One region of the Buttiauxella sp. JUb87 genome, then DNA from elsewhere that is predicted to be linked to it. Evidence: predicted binding sites of a transcription regulator. Region 1 holds the regulator's gene; each other region holds the start of a gene.
What was found. Region 1 encodes PurR, which represses purine synthesis genes. Its sites were predicted from a motif close to CANGCAAACGTTTGCNTG; they were not measured.

Region 1 (4,218 bases):
CAAAAAGCACAGAAAACGGCGATGAACAAATTGATGGGCCAGATTGGCAAACCGTATCGCTGGGGTGGGACTTCACCGCGTACCGGTTTCGATTGCAGCGGTCTGGTTTATTACGCCTATAAAGATTTGGTGAAGTTCCGTATTCCACGCACTGCCAACGAAATGTATCACCTGCGTGATGCCTCTTCGGTGGATCGTGGTGAGCTGGAAACAGGTGACCTGGTATTCTTCCGTACACAAGGTCGCGGTACTGCGGATCACGTAGGCGTGTATGTAGGCAACGGTAAGTTCATTCAGTCTCCACGTTCTGGCAGGGATATCCAAATCACTTCCTTGAGCGAAGATTACTGGCAACGCCACTATGTTGGCGCTAAACGTGTCATGACCTCCAAAACCATTCGTTAAAAATTCGTCGAAAATCTGCGCCTGCCCTTCATTGGGCAGGCGTGTTCCTCTTTTGCTTACCCTTTCAATTTGTTACCCTAAACCCGCACTAAAAGTGTTGTCTAGATGTAAACAATAATAAGGAGTTAGCAATGTCGTTCGAACTACCTGCACTACCGTATGCAAAAGATGCTTTAGCACCGCATATCTCCGCCGAAACCCTGGAATACCATTACGGTAAACACCATCAAACCTATGTCACTAACCTGAATAATCTGGTTAAAGGCAGCGCGTTTGAGGGTAAAACCCTCGAAGAGATCGTTCGTACTTCCGAAGGTGGCGTATTTAACAACGCCGCTCAGGTCTGGAACCACACTTTCTACTGGAACTGCCTGGCACCAAATGCTGGCGGCGAGCCAACTGGCGAACTGCTGGAAGCCATCAATAAATCTTTTGGTAGCTTCGCTGAGTTCAAGCAGCAATTTACTGATGCTGCTATCAAGAACTTCGGTGCTGGCTGGACATGGCTGGTTAAACAGGAAGATGGCGCATTAGCGATTGTTTCTACCTCTAACGCTGGCACCCCACTGACGACTGCAGCTAAACCGCTGTTGACTGTGGATGTGTGGGAACATGCGTACTACATCGACTACCGCAATGCTCGTGCTGGCTACCTTGAGCATTTCTGGGCGCTGGTGAACTGGGCGTTTGTTGCGAAGAATTTAGCAGCTTAATGCAAAAGTAAATGGGCCGCGATTTGCGGCCCATCTTGATCAAAGCGTAAAAATCAGTGCAGTACGGCAGTTAGTGCGCCGAAAACAATCAAAGCCAAAACAATTACCGTCGTCGTGATTGAAAATTTCAAATCGGTGCTCATCATTAAACTCCTTTTATATCCATACAATCGATGTGTCAGGGTGATTTTCCCACAACCAGAGATAAAAATCCTCCAGGTTTTAATCTGATATCAATTTTCCCTCTTCCACTTTTCGCCTGGATAGGCCAAAATCCCTCGCTAATTTGTTGCGTATCGTCAATTCAATGCCCTCCTCCCGTTTTATGTCGCAATCCCGGCATACCTGCAACCATCATGTTGCCTGTGGAGTCAGCGTACGCAAACGTTTAACATAATAGCAATCAAGGGTTTACGATATAGCCCGGAGTGAATTTTAATGGCGACAATCAAGGACGTGGCGAAGCGCGCAAACGTTTCCACTACAACCGTATCACATGTGATTAACAAAACCCGTTTTGTGGCGGAAGAAACGCGCAATGCGGTGTGGGCAGCAATTAAAGAATTGCACTACTCGCCAAGCGCCGTAGCACGAAGCCTGAAAGTTAATCACACCAAAACGATTGGTCTGCTTGCCACTTCCAGTGAAGCACCCTATTTCGCCGAGATAATCGAAGCGGTGGAAAATAGCTGCTTTGAAAAAGGCTACACCCTGATTTTGGGCAACGCGCACAACAACTTTGAAAAGCAGCGCGCTTACTTATCGATGATGGCACAAAAGCGTGTCGATGGCCTGTTAGTGATGTGCTCTGAATATCCTGAATCATTGCTCACCATGCTTGAAGAGTACCGTCACATCCCTATGGTGGTGATGGACTGGGGCGAGGCTCGTGCCGATTTCACCGACTCCGTGGTCGATAACGCTTTCCACGGCGGTTATCTTGCTGGACGTTATTTGATTGAACGCGGCCACCGCGAAATTGGCGCCATTCCCGGGCAAATGGAACGTAACACCGGTGGCGGCCGCCATGCAGGCTTTATGAAAGCACTGGAAGAAGCGGGAATTTCCATTCCGGAAAACTGGATTGTTCAGGGTGACTTTGAACCTGAATCAGGTTACCGCGCCATGCAGCAGATCATCGGCCAGTCTCATCGCCCAACAGCGGTATTCTGTGGCGGCGACATTATGGCGATGGGTGCTATTTGCGCTGCTGATGAAATGGGGCTGCGCGTGCCGCAGGATATTTCCGTTATCGGTTACGACAACGTACGCAACGCGCGTTACTTCTCACCAGCATTGACCACCATCCACCAGCCGAAAGATTCGCTAGGGGAAACGGCGTTTAATATGCTGCTGGATAGAATCGTCAACAAACGCGAAGAGTCGCAGTCGATTGAGGTTCACCCGCGTCTGATTGAACGCCGCTCTGTGGCTGATGGCCCGTTTCGCGATTATCGCCGCTAAGTGTGTGTCGGATGTCGCGCAAGCGACATCCAGCAGACTTACAGCGGCTCCTGTAACCACTCCTGATTCATCGTGTCACTATCGCCTAAGTAATCCAACAGCCAGGCCAACGCTGGCGATGCATCGTTTTGCTGCCATGTCAGGCAACATGCCGCGTCAGGGAATGGATTATCCAGCGTTAATTCGCGCCATTTCCCTGAAGCAACCCACGGTTTGGCAATATGTAACGGCACCATGCCGATACACAACCCCGCGCTCAAGCAATCCGAACCGGACGCCCAATCAGGCACTACCACGCGGCGCTGGTTATCTAACAGCCAGGTAATTCGTTTTGGTAATGAACGCGAAGTATCTTCCAGAACTAGCGATGGCCAGGCACGCAGGTCATCATCGCTTAACGTCCCGTCGCACTGTGCCAGTGGGTGCGAGGAAGCCACCACGCAACGCCAGCTCAACGTTCCCATATCACGGAAGGCATAACGCCCCCCAACCGGAATCGCCTGAGTCGCGCCAATCGCCACTTCTACGCGTCCATCCGCCAGCGCATCCCACACGCCGTTGAACACTTCCTGAAAGATACGTAATTCGATATCAGGAAAATGGCGATAGAAATCCAGCACCAGTTGCCGCGTTCGCTCCGGTTTTACAATGTTATCAACTGCAATCGCCAGGTGACCGCGCCATCCATTGGCGATCTGTTGGCACTGTTGCCGTGTCGTCATCATTTTTTTGATAACAGAGCGGCCTTCTTTGAGAAAAAAGACGCCAGCAGGGGTTAATTCAACATCCCGATGACGACGTTCGAATAGCGGAACGGCTAACCAATCTTCGAGTTGCCGCACCGTATAACTAATGGCAGACGGAACGCGGTGCAACTCTTGTGCTGCACCGCTGAAGCTGCCATTGCGCGCTACCGCATCGATGACTTCCAGCGAGTATTCTGACCACATTTCTTTGCTCACAAATTTTTTGAACGCAACCTACAAATATTAGCGTTTCACAAGCGTAATTGCACTCCGTACACTCTCGCGGCGATTAACCTGCAAGATAAAACAAGAGAAAATTATGCAACCATCAAAAGGATTTCTTATCTGGCTGGCCGGATTAAGTGTGCTGGGGTTCCTCGCCACAGACATGTATCTGCCTGCTTTCGCTGCCATTCAGCAAGATTTACAGACCGACGCCTCTGCCGTCAGTGCCAGCCTGAGTCTGTTCCTTGCCGGCTTTGCGTTTGCCCAGTTGATGTGGGGTCCATTGTCAGACCACTTCGGTCGTAAACCGGTATTACTGGCGGGTTTGAGCCTGTTCGCCATCGGTTGTATTGGCATGCTGTGGGTTGAAAGCGCCACCGCGCTACTGGTACTGCGTTTTGTTCAGGCGGTTGGCGTCTGTTCTGCGGCCGTCAGTTGGCAAGCTTTGGTGACCGATTACTATCCGGCGAATCGCGCTAACCGTATTTTCGCCACCATTATGCCACTGGTTGGCTTGTCTCCGGCGTTGGCACCGCTGCTCGGTAGCTGGATTTTGACTCACTTTGACTGGCAGGCGATTTTCGCCACTCTGTTTGCCATCACGCTGGTGCTGATGATCCCGACTTTACGTCTGAAACCCCGCACTCAGCACCATCCGCAAACCG
Region 2 (4,218 bases), on a different contig from region 1:
TTCTGTTCAATTACACCGGTCACTTACCTGAATGCCCAACCTGGAATGCTCAAGAAAATTGCCTTTACTGGACGGATATTCTCGAAAACGAAATTCATCGCTATAACATCGCCAGCAAAAAGCATGATGTGATTCAGTTTTCCGAAGAGGTTGGCTGTTTTGCATTGTGCGAAACGGGTGGTTTTATTGTCGCGCTGCGAAGTGGAATTTATCTGACCAATCGCACCGGACTTATTACTCGCAAAGTCTGTGATAACCCCAATAACCCGACATTAGCTCGTTTTAATGATGGTGGAACTGACAGGGATGGGCGTTTTTATGCTGGAACATTTTGGGGGCCTGGTGATTACAACGGAGCCTTGCTGTGCCGTGTGGATAACGACCTGACACCGCATGTCATTCAGCATGATATCCATGGTGCCAATGGTCTGGCGTTTAGTGCAGATAAAAAATGGATGTTTACATCAGACACGCCGAACCGTGTGATTTACCGAACTCCGTTAGACAAACAAGGTGAGCCTGGCAAGCGTGAAGTGTTTAAACGCTTTGAACCGGGGCAGGGAATTCCGGATGGAGCCGCACTTGACGAAGAAGGTTGCTACTGGACGGCATTGTTTGATGGCTACCGTATCGCGCGATTATCGCCTGATGGCGATGTGCTGGAAGAATATCAATTGCCGGTGCGCTGTCCAACGATGGTGTGCTTCGGTGGCGATGATATGAAAACGTTGTTCATCACGACGACGCGAGAAAATATGGATAACGGCGAAGTTGCAGAAAGGCCGCTGTCAGGCGCGATTTTTACGCTTAAAGTCGCCGTTGCAGGAATGCCGAAACTGAAATTTAAAGTGAATGAGTAAGCCAGCTTCGAGCTGGCTTACTGCCAATTTTAAGCCGGATCAACAGGCACTACATTCTCACTTGGATAACAGCCAAGCACTTTCATAGAACGGGTAATTTCACCGAGTTCGCGAAGTGCTTTGCGCATTGCTTCATCGTTCAGGTTTGCCTGAACATCCAGATAAAACATCTCTTCCCACGGGTTGCCGTTAATTGGTCGAGACTCCAGTTTTGTCATGATCAAATTGTGATTACGCAACACCAGAAGGGCTTCAACCAACGCACCGGCTTGCTGACCTGTCGCCATGAGTAGTGTTGTTTTGGCTGGGACCTGGTCGGTGACTTCGACCGATTTGCGAGCGAGAACGATGAAACGGGTGATGTTTTGCGTCTGGTTTGCCAGATTACGTTCCAGAACTTGCAAACCATATAACGCCCCACCAGCCTCGCTACCCAGCGCCGCGACATGCGGTGAGTTTGCCTGCGCCACTTTTTCCATTGCCGCCGAGGTACTTTCGCAATATTCGATTTTCCAGTTTGGATACCGGTTAATGAATTGGCTGCATTGCTGGAAAGGCTGTGGATGGCTGTATACGGTATGGATAGCGTCTAAAGTTGTTGTACCGTTGACCAACACACAGTGATCGATTGGTACGGTCATTTCGGCAACGATGGACAAGCTCGTATGCTGCAACAAATCGTAGACATCGTTTATCGCACCGGAACTGGTGTTTTCAAGCGGAACTACGGCGTAGTCAGCCTGGCCCGTTTCAACCTGGTTAAAGATGTCCTGGAATTTGGCACAGCCACTTTCAATGAATTGCTCAAAGTGGCGAGCAGCATACTGACGTGCAGCGAGGTGTGAGTACGAACCCTTCGGGCCTAAAAACGCGACTCTCGCTGACTGCGGATTGGTTTTATTAAGATGCTGCTGTAAAAGTGTTTGCTGCGTCAGAACTGAATCTTCAATGATGAGTTGGAACAAGCGCGTAATGTAATGGGCGTCCAGATTATGTGTTTTACCCAAAGTAATCAGACGCTCCAGCAAATCACGCTCGCGGTCGATATCTCGAACCGGGCGGTGAGTCGCGAGCTTGGCTTTTCCGACTTCAACAGCCAGCAAGCGACGCTCTGCCAGCAATGCCAGCAATTTTACATCCAGGGCGCTGATTTTATCGCGCAGTGCCAGCAACGGGTTTGTCTCACTCATAACGCTACCTTTTCGAAGTCCATAAAAAAGGCCTCCCGCTTGGGGAGGCCTGTTTGTTCGTCTTCGCATTCTTTATCACACGACGAATTGCCTCCCATTCAGGGGAAGGTAAAAAAGAATGCGAAGAAAAACGGAATTAATTTCATGGTTGGTTCCTGATAAGTCAGACAAGTAAGGTACTCGCTCTGTTTTCGCTCTGTCAATAAAAAACGCGCCCGGAGGCGCGTTGGTGTGATTGATAAAGCTAAAATTTACTCTTCTTCAATTTCCGCGATAGCAACGTCTTTCACTGAGCCTGCTGTGCGACGCGCTTCACCTTTGTGTTGCACTTTATTCAACTGCCGCTCCAGTTTGTTAATCAAATCGTTGATAGCCGTATACATATCATCGTGTTTGGCGCTCGCTACGAGCTGGCCGTTTGGCGTATTAATGGTGGCATCAGCCACGAAACCTTTCGGTTCTTTGGACAAAACAATGTGTGGGTTAATTAGATGAGTTTGCCACTTGTCCAGTTTAGTGAGACGGTCTGCGACGTGCTGACGAATAGCTGGGGTGATTTCCATTTGCTTGCTGGTAATGTTCATTGTCATAAAGTTACCTCTTGTCTTTCCCGTCTTGGTAACTCCAGCATACCTTTCTGAATGTCAAAATGTGTGATGTGAATCACACTATTTTGTCACTTTTTGTCAGTAAACCCTTTTTGTGAGGCAGGACAGGATCTCTGTTTTTAAAGCTTGTGGAACTTAAGAATAGCGTCCATATTTGATTGGATGACCTGACGCTAAACCGTTTCAGTTTTGTGTTTTCAGGCAATAAAAATGGCAGCCAGTTGGCTGCCATTTTGTTTTTCATCTCGGGTAATCAGTTGGTATTGCCGTTGGCCGCGATAATTTTTGCAACTTTTTCGGCTTGAGCCGGCATTTGCATTTCACGGTAGGCATTTTCCATCAACTTCAGACCATCACGTGTAGCCTGGGTATCAGGGAAATCACGCAGCATTCCTTCAACACGGTTAACTACTGCAACCCACGCGCCGCGTTTAGTGTAGTATTGCGCGACGGAAAGCTCATATTTCGCTAAACGATCTTTCAGGAACACCAGGCGCTTGCTGGCATCGGTGACATACTGGCTGTTCGGGTAACCTCGAACCAGCTTAGAGAAATCTTTGAAAGCATCACGCGCGTGTGCAGGATCTCGGTCTGAACGATCTACGCCAAAGAACCCTTGTAATGCGCTATCATCCAGTGCCATGTCCGTCAGACCGCGCATGTAAAGTACGTAGTCGATGTTTGGATGGGTAGGATTTAGGCGCATAAAGCGGTCAATAGCTGCCTGAGCCAGTGGCAAGTCAGCATTCTTGTAGTAAGCGTAAATAAGATCTAACTGCACTTGCTGCGAGTATGGCCCGAACGGATAACGGTTATCCAGCGCTTCCAGTTGCGTTATCGCCGCTTTAAAGTTACCGTCCTGCAACTTTTGTTGGGCAGTCGCATAAATCTCGGAAGGTGGACTATCAGGAACCTCATCCTTGGAACTGGAGCAACCAGCCAAAGCCAGGCTCAACGTGGCTGCTGCCACCAGATATTTCATACGCGTCATGACGTTTTGACTTTCCTCAGAATGTTATCCGGGAGGCTCTCAATACCAGCTCCCGATAAAGACCAGCTACAATAGCACACTATATTAAACGGCATTGCCGTAAAACCCAACGTTAACGAAGAAGCTGTCTATGGCACAACTAGTACAACTCAACGCAACAGTATCCGAATCGCAACTCGGTCAACGCTTAGATCAAGCTTTGGCCGAATTGTTCCCTGATTATTCACGTTCGCGTATAAAAGAATGGATTCTTGACCGGCGCGTGCTGGTCAATGGCAATATTAGCGACAAACCGAAAGAAAAAGTATTGGGTGGCGAAGCTGTCACTATCAATGCTGAAATCGAAGAGGATGTGCGCTGGGAACCACAAGATATCCCGCTCAATATCGTTTATGAAGATGACGATATTTTGGTGATTAACAAGCCGCGTGATTTCGTTGTGCATCCTGGTGCGGGTAATCCTGACGGGACCGTACTGAATGCGCTTCTGCATTACTATCCGCCGATTGTTGATGTTCCACGTGCGGGCATTGTGCATCGTCTGGATAAAGACACGACGGGTTTGATGG
Region 3 (4,218 bases), on a different contig from region 1:
TGGCTGCAAGCGTGATGACTTGCTTGCTGGATAATCAATACGACGTGATGTACAGCATTGGCGGCGCACCAGAGGGCGTAATTTCTGCCTGTGCGGTGAAAGCATTAGGTGGCGAAATGCAGGTGGAATTAATGGATTTCTGCCAGGCAAAAGGGGAGACGCCTGAACATCGCCAAATTGCTGATTCTGAGCAACGCCGCTGCCGTGAAATGGGCGTCGAAATCAATCGTATTTACAGCCTTGATGAAATCGTCAAAAGCGACGAGGTATTATTTTCCGCAACCGGCGTAACCGGCGGGGATATTTTGCAGGGAGTGCGCGAAGAAGGTGATGTTGTACGCACTCAAACGCTCTTGATTAATGGTATAGAGCGCACCTGTAATATTATAGACTCTTTACATCACCTCTAATGTACTGAGCTATTAATGACCACCTTGAACGAAGATGAAGTACTTGAACAACTGGAAGCGCAAAGTGATTTGGCCTCATTTATGAGCGTCGCGCACGATATTTTGCTTTCCGGCATCAGGCAATTTCTACCTTCGTTATTTGTTGATAATGATGAAGAGATCGTTGAGTACGCGGTTAAGCCTTTGCTTGCCAGAAGTGGGCCGCTGGATGATATCGACGTTGCGCTGCGCCTGATTTACGCGCTGGGGAAAATGGATAAATGGCTGTATGCCGATATTACCTGTTTTTCCCAGTTCTGTGATTTTGTGCAACACAGCAAAGTGGCAATTCAGTTTCATGATGACCTCACTTACGATTTTATTGCGAACCTCAATTCGATTACCCAAAACGCGACATTGTTTAATGCAATAAAAAGCATGAAGTATTCGGATTTCTCAATCTATTCCGAAGCGCGTTATGGCGGCTTAGTGAAAACGGCGTTATCTCTGGCGGTGACTTCATTATTGAAGGAGCTAGTCTGGTGAAAGTCACATTAATTATTAATGGATTAGAGACACAAGCCTGTTTTAAAGAACAAGAAGTCGAAGCGTTACATAAGCCTTTATTAAAGCAACTCGCCGCAAAGCAAAAGCAATTACAGCGTCGGCTGGTGGTATTTTTGGCGGCTCCACCCGGCACCGGTAAGTCAACGCTGGTGGCGTTTTGGGAATATTTGTCTTCGCTCGATCCGGCATTACCTGCGATACAGGCTTTACCGATGGATGGCTTCCATCACTACAACGAATATCTGCTTGCGAACAATCTCAAGCAACATAAAGGCGCACCGCAAACGTTTAATATTCAGAAGCTAACTGGTGCATTGCAGGATCTGCAAAAGCCTGGCAGTCGCTGGCCGCAGTACGATCGTAATCTGCACGATCCGCTGGAAAATGCGATTACCGTTGAAGCGCCCATTGTGGTGGTTGAAGGCAATTGGCTGCTGCTCAATCAGCCAGAGTGGCAGGCATTGCGCCCCCTTTGCGATTTTTCTGTGTTTATCGCTGCTCCTGCGGAATTGCTTTCCGAACGATTGATTAGCCGAAAAATACGTGGCGGCTTGAGCCGTGAGCAGGCGGAGGAATTTTTCCACGCCACTGATGGGCCGAATGTTTTACGTGTGCTCGAAGGAAGCCTGTCTGCCGATATGCAGTTAGTTATGGATGAGCAGGGTGGCTATCATCTCAATTGATACCGGCAGGGTCGTGTAAACGACTCTGTGGTATTTCCATTATTCCTGTGGATAGCTGGTTGTTATTCATTCAACGTGGGTTTCTCGTTGCATTTATTCCATCAAATTTGTGACGTATGTCAGAAGATCGGTTGCCTGTCATGGGGTAACGTTCCATTTATTCCCCGTATCGCTTAACATGGCTGAAGCGTTTCAGTCGAATAAATGTTCGACAATTAAGCAAACAATTGCAGTTTCGAGAGTGCGAGGATTCCCCTCAGACGATTGCTGGATTACTCTGTCAGCCACTTAGTCTCAGGGATTCTGGCAGGAGAGATATGACCGTTCGCATAGCAATTAATGGCTTCGGTCGCATTGGGCGCAACGTGGTACGTGCATTGTACGAATCCGGTCGCCGTGCGGAAATTACCGTCGTAGCAATCAATGAACTGGCTGATGCTGCGGGCATGGCGCATCTGTTGAAGTATGACACTAGCCATGGTCGTTTCGCCTGGGACGTTCGTCAGGAACGCAACCAGTTATGGGTAGGTGATGACACCGTCCGTATTCTGCACGAACCGGATATTGCTGATTTACCGTGGCGTGAACTGGGCGTGGATGTGGTGCTGGATTGTACCGGTGTGTTTGGCTCCCGTGCAGACGGTGAAGCGCATCTGGCTGCCGGTGCCAAAAAAGTCCTCTTCTCTCATCCCGGCGGTAACGACCTCGACGCCACCGTGGTTTACGGTGTGAATCATGAAAGTGTGGTTGCTGAACATCGCATTGTTTCGAATGCTTCCTGCACCACAAACTGCATTATTCCTATTATCAAATTGCTTGATGATGCGTACGGTATTGAATGGGGCACAGTGACCACCATCCATTCCGCGATGCACGATCAACAAGTTATCGACGCCTATCATCCAGACTTGCGCCGCACACGTGCCGCCAGCCAGTCTATTATTCCTGTTGATACGCGTCTTGCTGCTGGTATCACACGTATTTTCCCGCAATTTAACGATCGTTTCGAGGCGATTGCGGTACGTGTTCCGACCATTAACGTCACGGCGATCGATTTAAGCGTGACGGTGAAAAAAGCAGTCAATGCTAATGAAGTCAATAGGTTGCTGCAAAAAGAAGCACGTGATTCATTTCATGGTATAGTTGACTATACGGAATTACCGTTGGTCTCGACTGATTTTAACCATGATCCGCACAGTGCCATTGTTGATGGCACACAAACGCGGGTCAGTGGGCAACATCTGATTAAAACTTTAGTCTGGTGTGATAACGAATGGGGCTTTGCTAACCGAATGCTCGACACGACGTTAGTCATGGCCGCAAGTGGTTTCAGGTAAGGCGCATAAAGCGTCCGCAAAACTTTAAGAATCAACGAGAGGATTCACCATGTCTGTAATTAAGATGACCGATCTGGATCTGGCTGGAAAACGTGTTCTGATCCGTGCAGATTTGAACGTACCAGTTAAAGAAGGGAAAGTGACATCTGACGCACGTATCCGTGCATCACTGCCAACTATCGAATTAGCCCTGAAACAAGGCGCTAAAGTGATGGTAACTTCTCACCTGGGTCGTCCGACTGAAGGCGAGTACAACGAAGAATTCTCTCTGCTGCCGGTTGTTAACTACCTGAAAGACAAATTGTCTGCTCCGGTTCGCCTGGCTAAAGATTACCTCGATGGCGTTGAAGTTGCTGCGGGTGAACTGGTTGTTCTGGAAAACGTTCGCTTTAACAAAGGCGAAAAGAAAGACGACGAAACCCTGTCTAAAAAATACGCTGCACTGTGCGACGTATTCGTCATGGACGCTTTCGGTACTGCACACCGTGCACAGGCTTCTACCCACGGCGTTGGCAAATTCGCAGATATCGCTTGTGCTGGCCCGCTGCTGGCTGAAGAGCTGAGCGCACTGGGTAAAGCATTGAAAGAACCTGCTCGCCCAATGGTGGCTATCGTTGGCGGTTCTAAAGTTTCTACCAAGCTGACCGTTCTGGATTCCCTGTCCAAAATTGCTGACCAGCTGATTGTTGGTGGTGGCATCGCGAACACTTTCGTTGCTGCTCAAGGCCACAACGTCGGTAAATCCCTGTACGAAGCAGACCTGGTTGACGAAGCTAAACGCCTGCTGACTATTTGTGACATCCCAGTTCCTGCTGATGTTCGCGTAGCGACTGAGTTCTCTGAGACTGCTACGGCAACTCTGAAATCTGTCAACGACGTGAAATCTGACGAGCAGATTCTGGATATCGGTGATGCTTCTGCGCAGCAACTGGCTGAAATCCTGAAGAATGCAAAAACCATTCTGTGGAACGGCCCGGTTGGCGTGTTCGAATTCCCGAACTTCCGTAAAGGTACTGAAATCGTTGCCAATGCAATCGCAGACAGCGAAGCGTTCTCTATTGCAGGCGGCGGTGACACCCTGGCAGCTATCGACCTGTTCGGTATTGCAGACAAAATCTCCTACATCTCCACTGGTGGCGGCGCTTTCCTCGAATTCGTGGAAGGCAAAGTTCTGCCAGCAGTAGCTATGCTCGAAGAGCGCGCTAAGAAGTAATGATGATGGGCAGGGTCTCCTGCCCGTTT
Region 4 (4,218 bases), on a different contig from region 1:
CAAGTGCATCCTGGTAACGCTTGCGCTCGGTAATATCGCGGCCAAAGCCCATCAAACCGTGACGCTTACCCACGCGGTCGTAATACGGCACTTTGCGAATTTCAAAGCAGGCTTTGCGCCCATCGGGGTAATCCAGCCACTGTTCATAGGTGAGCGAAACGTTATGGCGGAACACTTTTTCATCCGTTTCGATAACCTTTTGGGCTGCTTCTGGCGAGTAGACCTCTTCTGGCTTCAGTCTGATCAGTTGCTTCTCACTTTTGCCCGTCAACAACTCCATGGCACGGTTACAGCCTGAAAATTCTTTATCTTCATTACGATAGAAAACCAGATCCGGGGAAGCATCGAGGAATGAGCGTAAAAACGACGATTGCTGCTCAAGCTGAATTTGCGTCTCTTCACGCTCCTGCATCTCAACTTTGAGTTGCTCAAGCATAGTTTGACGCTCATCTTCTGCTTTCACGCGAACGGCAATTTCCTGATTTAATTGCGCAATATTGTCTTTAAGCTGCACATTAAGTTTCAGGTCTCTTTCGCGCATCTCTTCAAGTTTCTGCACCAGTTTTGACAGCCTTTGGCGAGACTCTTCGAGTTGTTCAACCACCACAGAAAGGAAATAGACAGCCCAGGGAGTAATTAGCAGTCCAAAAAAGATAGAGCGGACGACATCAATGCTTTCAACCTGGCCACGTAACAACATCGTCACGGCCATTTGCACCACAATAGCCAACACCACCAGGGCGGAAGCCAACAATAATGAGAAGCGCACTAATCCGAGCTTCACCATCAAATCAACGTAATATTGTGCCAGTAACCGGATTTGCTTCATGGAACGTTTCCCTCGCCTTCAATCAGCTAAATATACCGCACGCTTAGTGATTACGACAGAATTGCTGGGGTCCATGGCGAACCCAATGCCGAGCCTTGTGTTCCATGCTCCGTCAAATACTTATCGATTGCCCCCATTCCAGTCCATCGGTTCTCACACCACAGCGGTGCCAGCAGGGTCGGACGGCGGGCATTGGCAGATATGCGATGATAAACAATATCGAACGGCGTATGGCGAATCATCTCACCTGCGGTAGTCGCATACTCTTCCAGTTCGATGCCTTGCAGTCGTCCTGCCTGCCAACTTTTCGCCATCGTGCTACCGCTGACTATATGGAGTGGATGCAGTTTGATGCCATCCACGCCCGTCTCAACGACTTGCTTGAGCGTTTGCAGGCAATGTTCCTGACCTTCTCCAGGCAGGCCAACAATCAAGTGGCTGCAAACTTTCAAGCCGCGCGCACGGGCACGACGTGTCGTTTCCTGATAACAGGCAAAATCATGCCCACGATTTATTCGATGTAGCGTTTTGTCATGCGCCGTCTGCAAGCCAAGTTCTAACCAGACCTCATAACCTTTGTCATGATATTCACTTAACAAATCGAGCACGCTATCCGGCACACAATCCGGGCGCGTACCAACACATAAGCCGACAATACTGGCCTGGCTAACGGCTTGTTGGTACATCGAGCGAAGCACCTGCACTTCTGCCCACGTACTGGTGTAAGCCTGAAAATAAGCAAGATAGTGTTTTGCCCGGTTTACCAGCTGTGACTGGCGTTCGAGCTGCTCAGCGATAGAATGGTTTTGTTGGGTTTCGTCGGCGAAAGAAGCGACATTGCAGAAAGTACAGCCGCCGCGTCCAATAGTACCGTCGCGGTTTGGGCAACTAAAACCGCCATGCAGCGTGAGTTTATGGACTTTGTGACCATAACGACGCTGAAGATCCCCACCAAACATATTGACTAATTTCTGTAACTGCATAATCTGATGGGCCGCCCTGTAAAAGGGAGGTAGCCTGCCATTTTCTGCCCATTTTAGCGATGACCTGGATCAATCGCTCTGGCGCAGCTTTATCTATTGCATATAAATGCAAAATAAGTGCAATTCTAATCACAAGCAAGATGATTACTTTTCCTTATATTGACCCTCTATTTTTAAAGAATATGTGGCCTTGTGAAAAACAGTGTCATACAACACGCCACACCGCGTTGATAGCATAAGATCCTGCCAATACCATCATCTCCAGCACGCTCTGGAATTTTTCAGCCTCCAGGATAGTGAGAGAGATCACAATACCCAGGTGATCTTCTTGCCGCTTAAATCCGATAAAAATGATAATAAAATGTTTATATTCATAATGTTAAATAGCAATTAGCACATAATCGTATAAATAAGAATGCCATTTGACCTGTGTGCGCTTTCCCGATAACTTGGAAATCCGCTGGAAGCTTTCTGGGTGGGTTCTGTGCCCATCATATTTATGCAGTAATTTAGATTCCCTCTAAAGCAAGTCCTCAACACTTGTGAAACCGGATGCGTTAGACATCAAGAGGGCGACACGCGCGGTATGCGTAGATTCGCAAACCCCGTCGCCATGCCCTTGCTGCGTCTGGACGCAAACGGTATCGGGAATCACGTAGAGCCTGGGGAGGTTCACTGATATGTTGTACGATAAATCCCTTGAGAAGGATAACTGTGGTTTCGGCCTGATCGCCCACATAGAAGGCGAACCTAGCCACAAGGTAGTGCGTACTGCTATTCACGCACTGGCCCGAATGCAACACCGTGGAGCAATCCTTGCCGATGGTAAAACCGGTGATGGTTGTGGCCTGCTGTTGCAAAAGCCTGACCGTTTCTTCCGAATCGTTGCGGAAGAGCGTGGCTGGCGTTTGGCAAAAAATTATGCCGTCGGCATGATTTTCTTAAATAAAGATGATGCGCTGGCTAAAGCAAGCCGTCGTATCGTTGAAGAAGAGTTGCAAAACGAAACCCTGTCGATTGTTGGCTGGCGCGAAGTGCCAACCAATGAAGACGTACTCGGTGAAATCGCCCTCTCCTCAAAACCTCGTATCGAACAAATTTTTGTTAATGCTCCGGCTGGCTGGCGCCCACGTGATATGGAACGTCGCCTGTTTATCGCCCGTCGCCGCATCGAAAAACGTATTCAGGACAAAGACTTCTACGTTTGTAGTCTCTCAAATCTGGTCAACATCTATAAAGGTCTGTGTATGCCGGCAGATTTGCCGCGCTTCTACCTGGACCTGGCGGACTTACGCCTGGAATCAGCCATTTGCTTGTTCCACCAACGTTTCTCCACCAACACCGTACCACGCTGGCCGCTGGCTCAGCCGTTCCGCTACCTGGCGCACAACGGTGAAATCAACACTATCACTGGTAACCGCCAGTGGGCGCGCGCGCGTACTTACAAGTTCCAGACTCCACTGATCCCAGATTTGCATGACGCAGCGCCATTCGTTAACGAAACCGGCTCCGACTCAAGCTCAATGGATAACATGCTTGAGCTGCTATTAGCTGGCGGGATGGACATCGTTCGTGCCATGCGTTTGCTGGTGCCACCAGCCTGGCAGAACAACCCGAACATGGACCCGGAGCTACGTGCCTTCTTCGACTTTAACTCCATGCACATGGAACCGTGGGATGGCCCGGCCGGTATCGTAATGTCCGACGGGCGTTACGCTGCGTGTAACCTGGACCGTAACGGTCTGCGTCCGGCACGCTACGTCATTACTAAAGATAAGCTGATTACCTGTGCATCCGAAGTTGGGATCTGGGATTACCAGCCTGACGAAGTGGTCGAAAAAGGCCGCGTCGGTCCTGGCGAATTGATGGTTATCGATACGCGTATCGGGCGCATTCTGCATTCCGCTGAAACCGATGCCGATCTGAAAAGCCGCCACCCTTATAAAGAGTGGATGGAAAATAACGTTCGTCGTTTAGTGCCGTTTGAAGATTTGCCTGACGAAGAAGTCGGTACTCGTGAACTGGATGACGATACGCTGGCAAGCTTCCAGAAGCAGTTCAATTACAGTGTTGAAGAACTGGATTCTGTGATTCGCGTGCTGGGTGAAAATGGCCAGGAAGCCGTCGGCTCAATGGGTGATGATACCCCGTTTGCCGTGCTCTCCAGCCAGCCACGCATTATTTACGATTACTTCCGCCAGCAGTTTGCGCAGGTGACAAACCCGCCAATCGATCCGCTGCGTGAAGCTCACGTAATGTCTCTGGCGACCAGCATTGGCCGTGAAATGAACGTCTTCTGTGAAGCAGAAGGCCAGGCGCACCGCCTGAGCTTCAAATCACCAATTCTGCTGTGGTCTGATTTCCAGCAGCTCACTTCGCTTGAAGAGCAGCACTACCGTGCCGACA

Region 2: the regulator PurR is predicted to act here: its motif matches at 2,738-2,755, upstream of raiA (ribosome-associated translation inhibitor RaiA).
Region 3: the regulator PurR is predicted to act here: its motif matches at 1,760-1,777, upstream of epd (erythrose-4-phosphate dehydrogenase).
Region 4: the regulator PurR is predicted to act here: its motif matches at 2,444-2,461, upstream of gltB (glutamate synthase large subunit).

Annotation. Positions count from the first base shown of each region.
Region 1 is NZ_SNVY01000001.1:601,570-605,787, forward strand. It holds gene EC843_RS02730 (C40 family peptidase) at 1-405, shown strand, start outside; gene sodB (superoxide dismutase [Fe]) at 537-1,118, shown strand; gene purR (HTH-type transcriptional repressor PurR) at 1,557-2,582, shown strand; gene punR (DNA-binding transcriptional activator PunR) at 2,621-3,532, opposite strand; gene punC (purine nucleoside transporter PunC) at 3,648-4,218, shown strand, end outside.
Region 2 is NZ_SNVY01000007.1:184,043-188,260, forward strand. It holds gene EC843_RS19925 (SMP-30/gluconolactonase/LRE family protein) at 1-860, shown strand, start outside; gene pheA (bifunctional chorismate mutase/prephenate dehydratase) at 890-2,050, opposite strand; Phe leader region at 2,072-2,197, opposite strand; gene pheL (pheA operon leader peptide PheL) at 2,149-2,196, opposite strand; gene raiA (ribosome-associated translation inhibitor RaiA) at 2,302-2,640, opposite strand; gene bamD (outer membrane protein assembly factor BamD) at 2,912-3,649, opposite strand; gene rluD (23S rRNA pseudouridine(1911/1915/1917) synthase RluD) at 3,780-4,218, shown strand, end outside.
Region 3 is NZ_SNVY01000002.1:482,581-486,798, reverse strand. It holds gene glpX (class II fructose-bisphosphatase) at 1-410, shown strand, start outside; gene EC843_RS10450 (MltR family transcriptional regulator) at 426-935, shown strand; gene EC843_RS10445 (nucleoside/nucleotide kinase family protein) at 932-1,639, shown strand; gene epd (erythrose-4-phosphate dehydrogenase) at 1,957-2,976, shown strand; gene pgk (phosphoglycerate kinase) at 3,026-4,189, shown strand.
Region 4 is NZ_SNVY01000002.1:778,742-782,959, forward strand. It holds gene arcB (aerobic respiration two-component sensor histidine kinase ArcB) at 1-829, opposite strand, end outside; gene EC843_RS11815 (TIGR01212 family radical SAM protein) at 880-1,812, opposite strand; gene gltB (glutamate synthase large subunit) at 2,493-4,218, shown strand, end outside.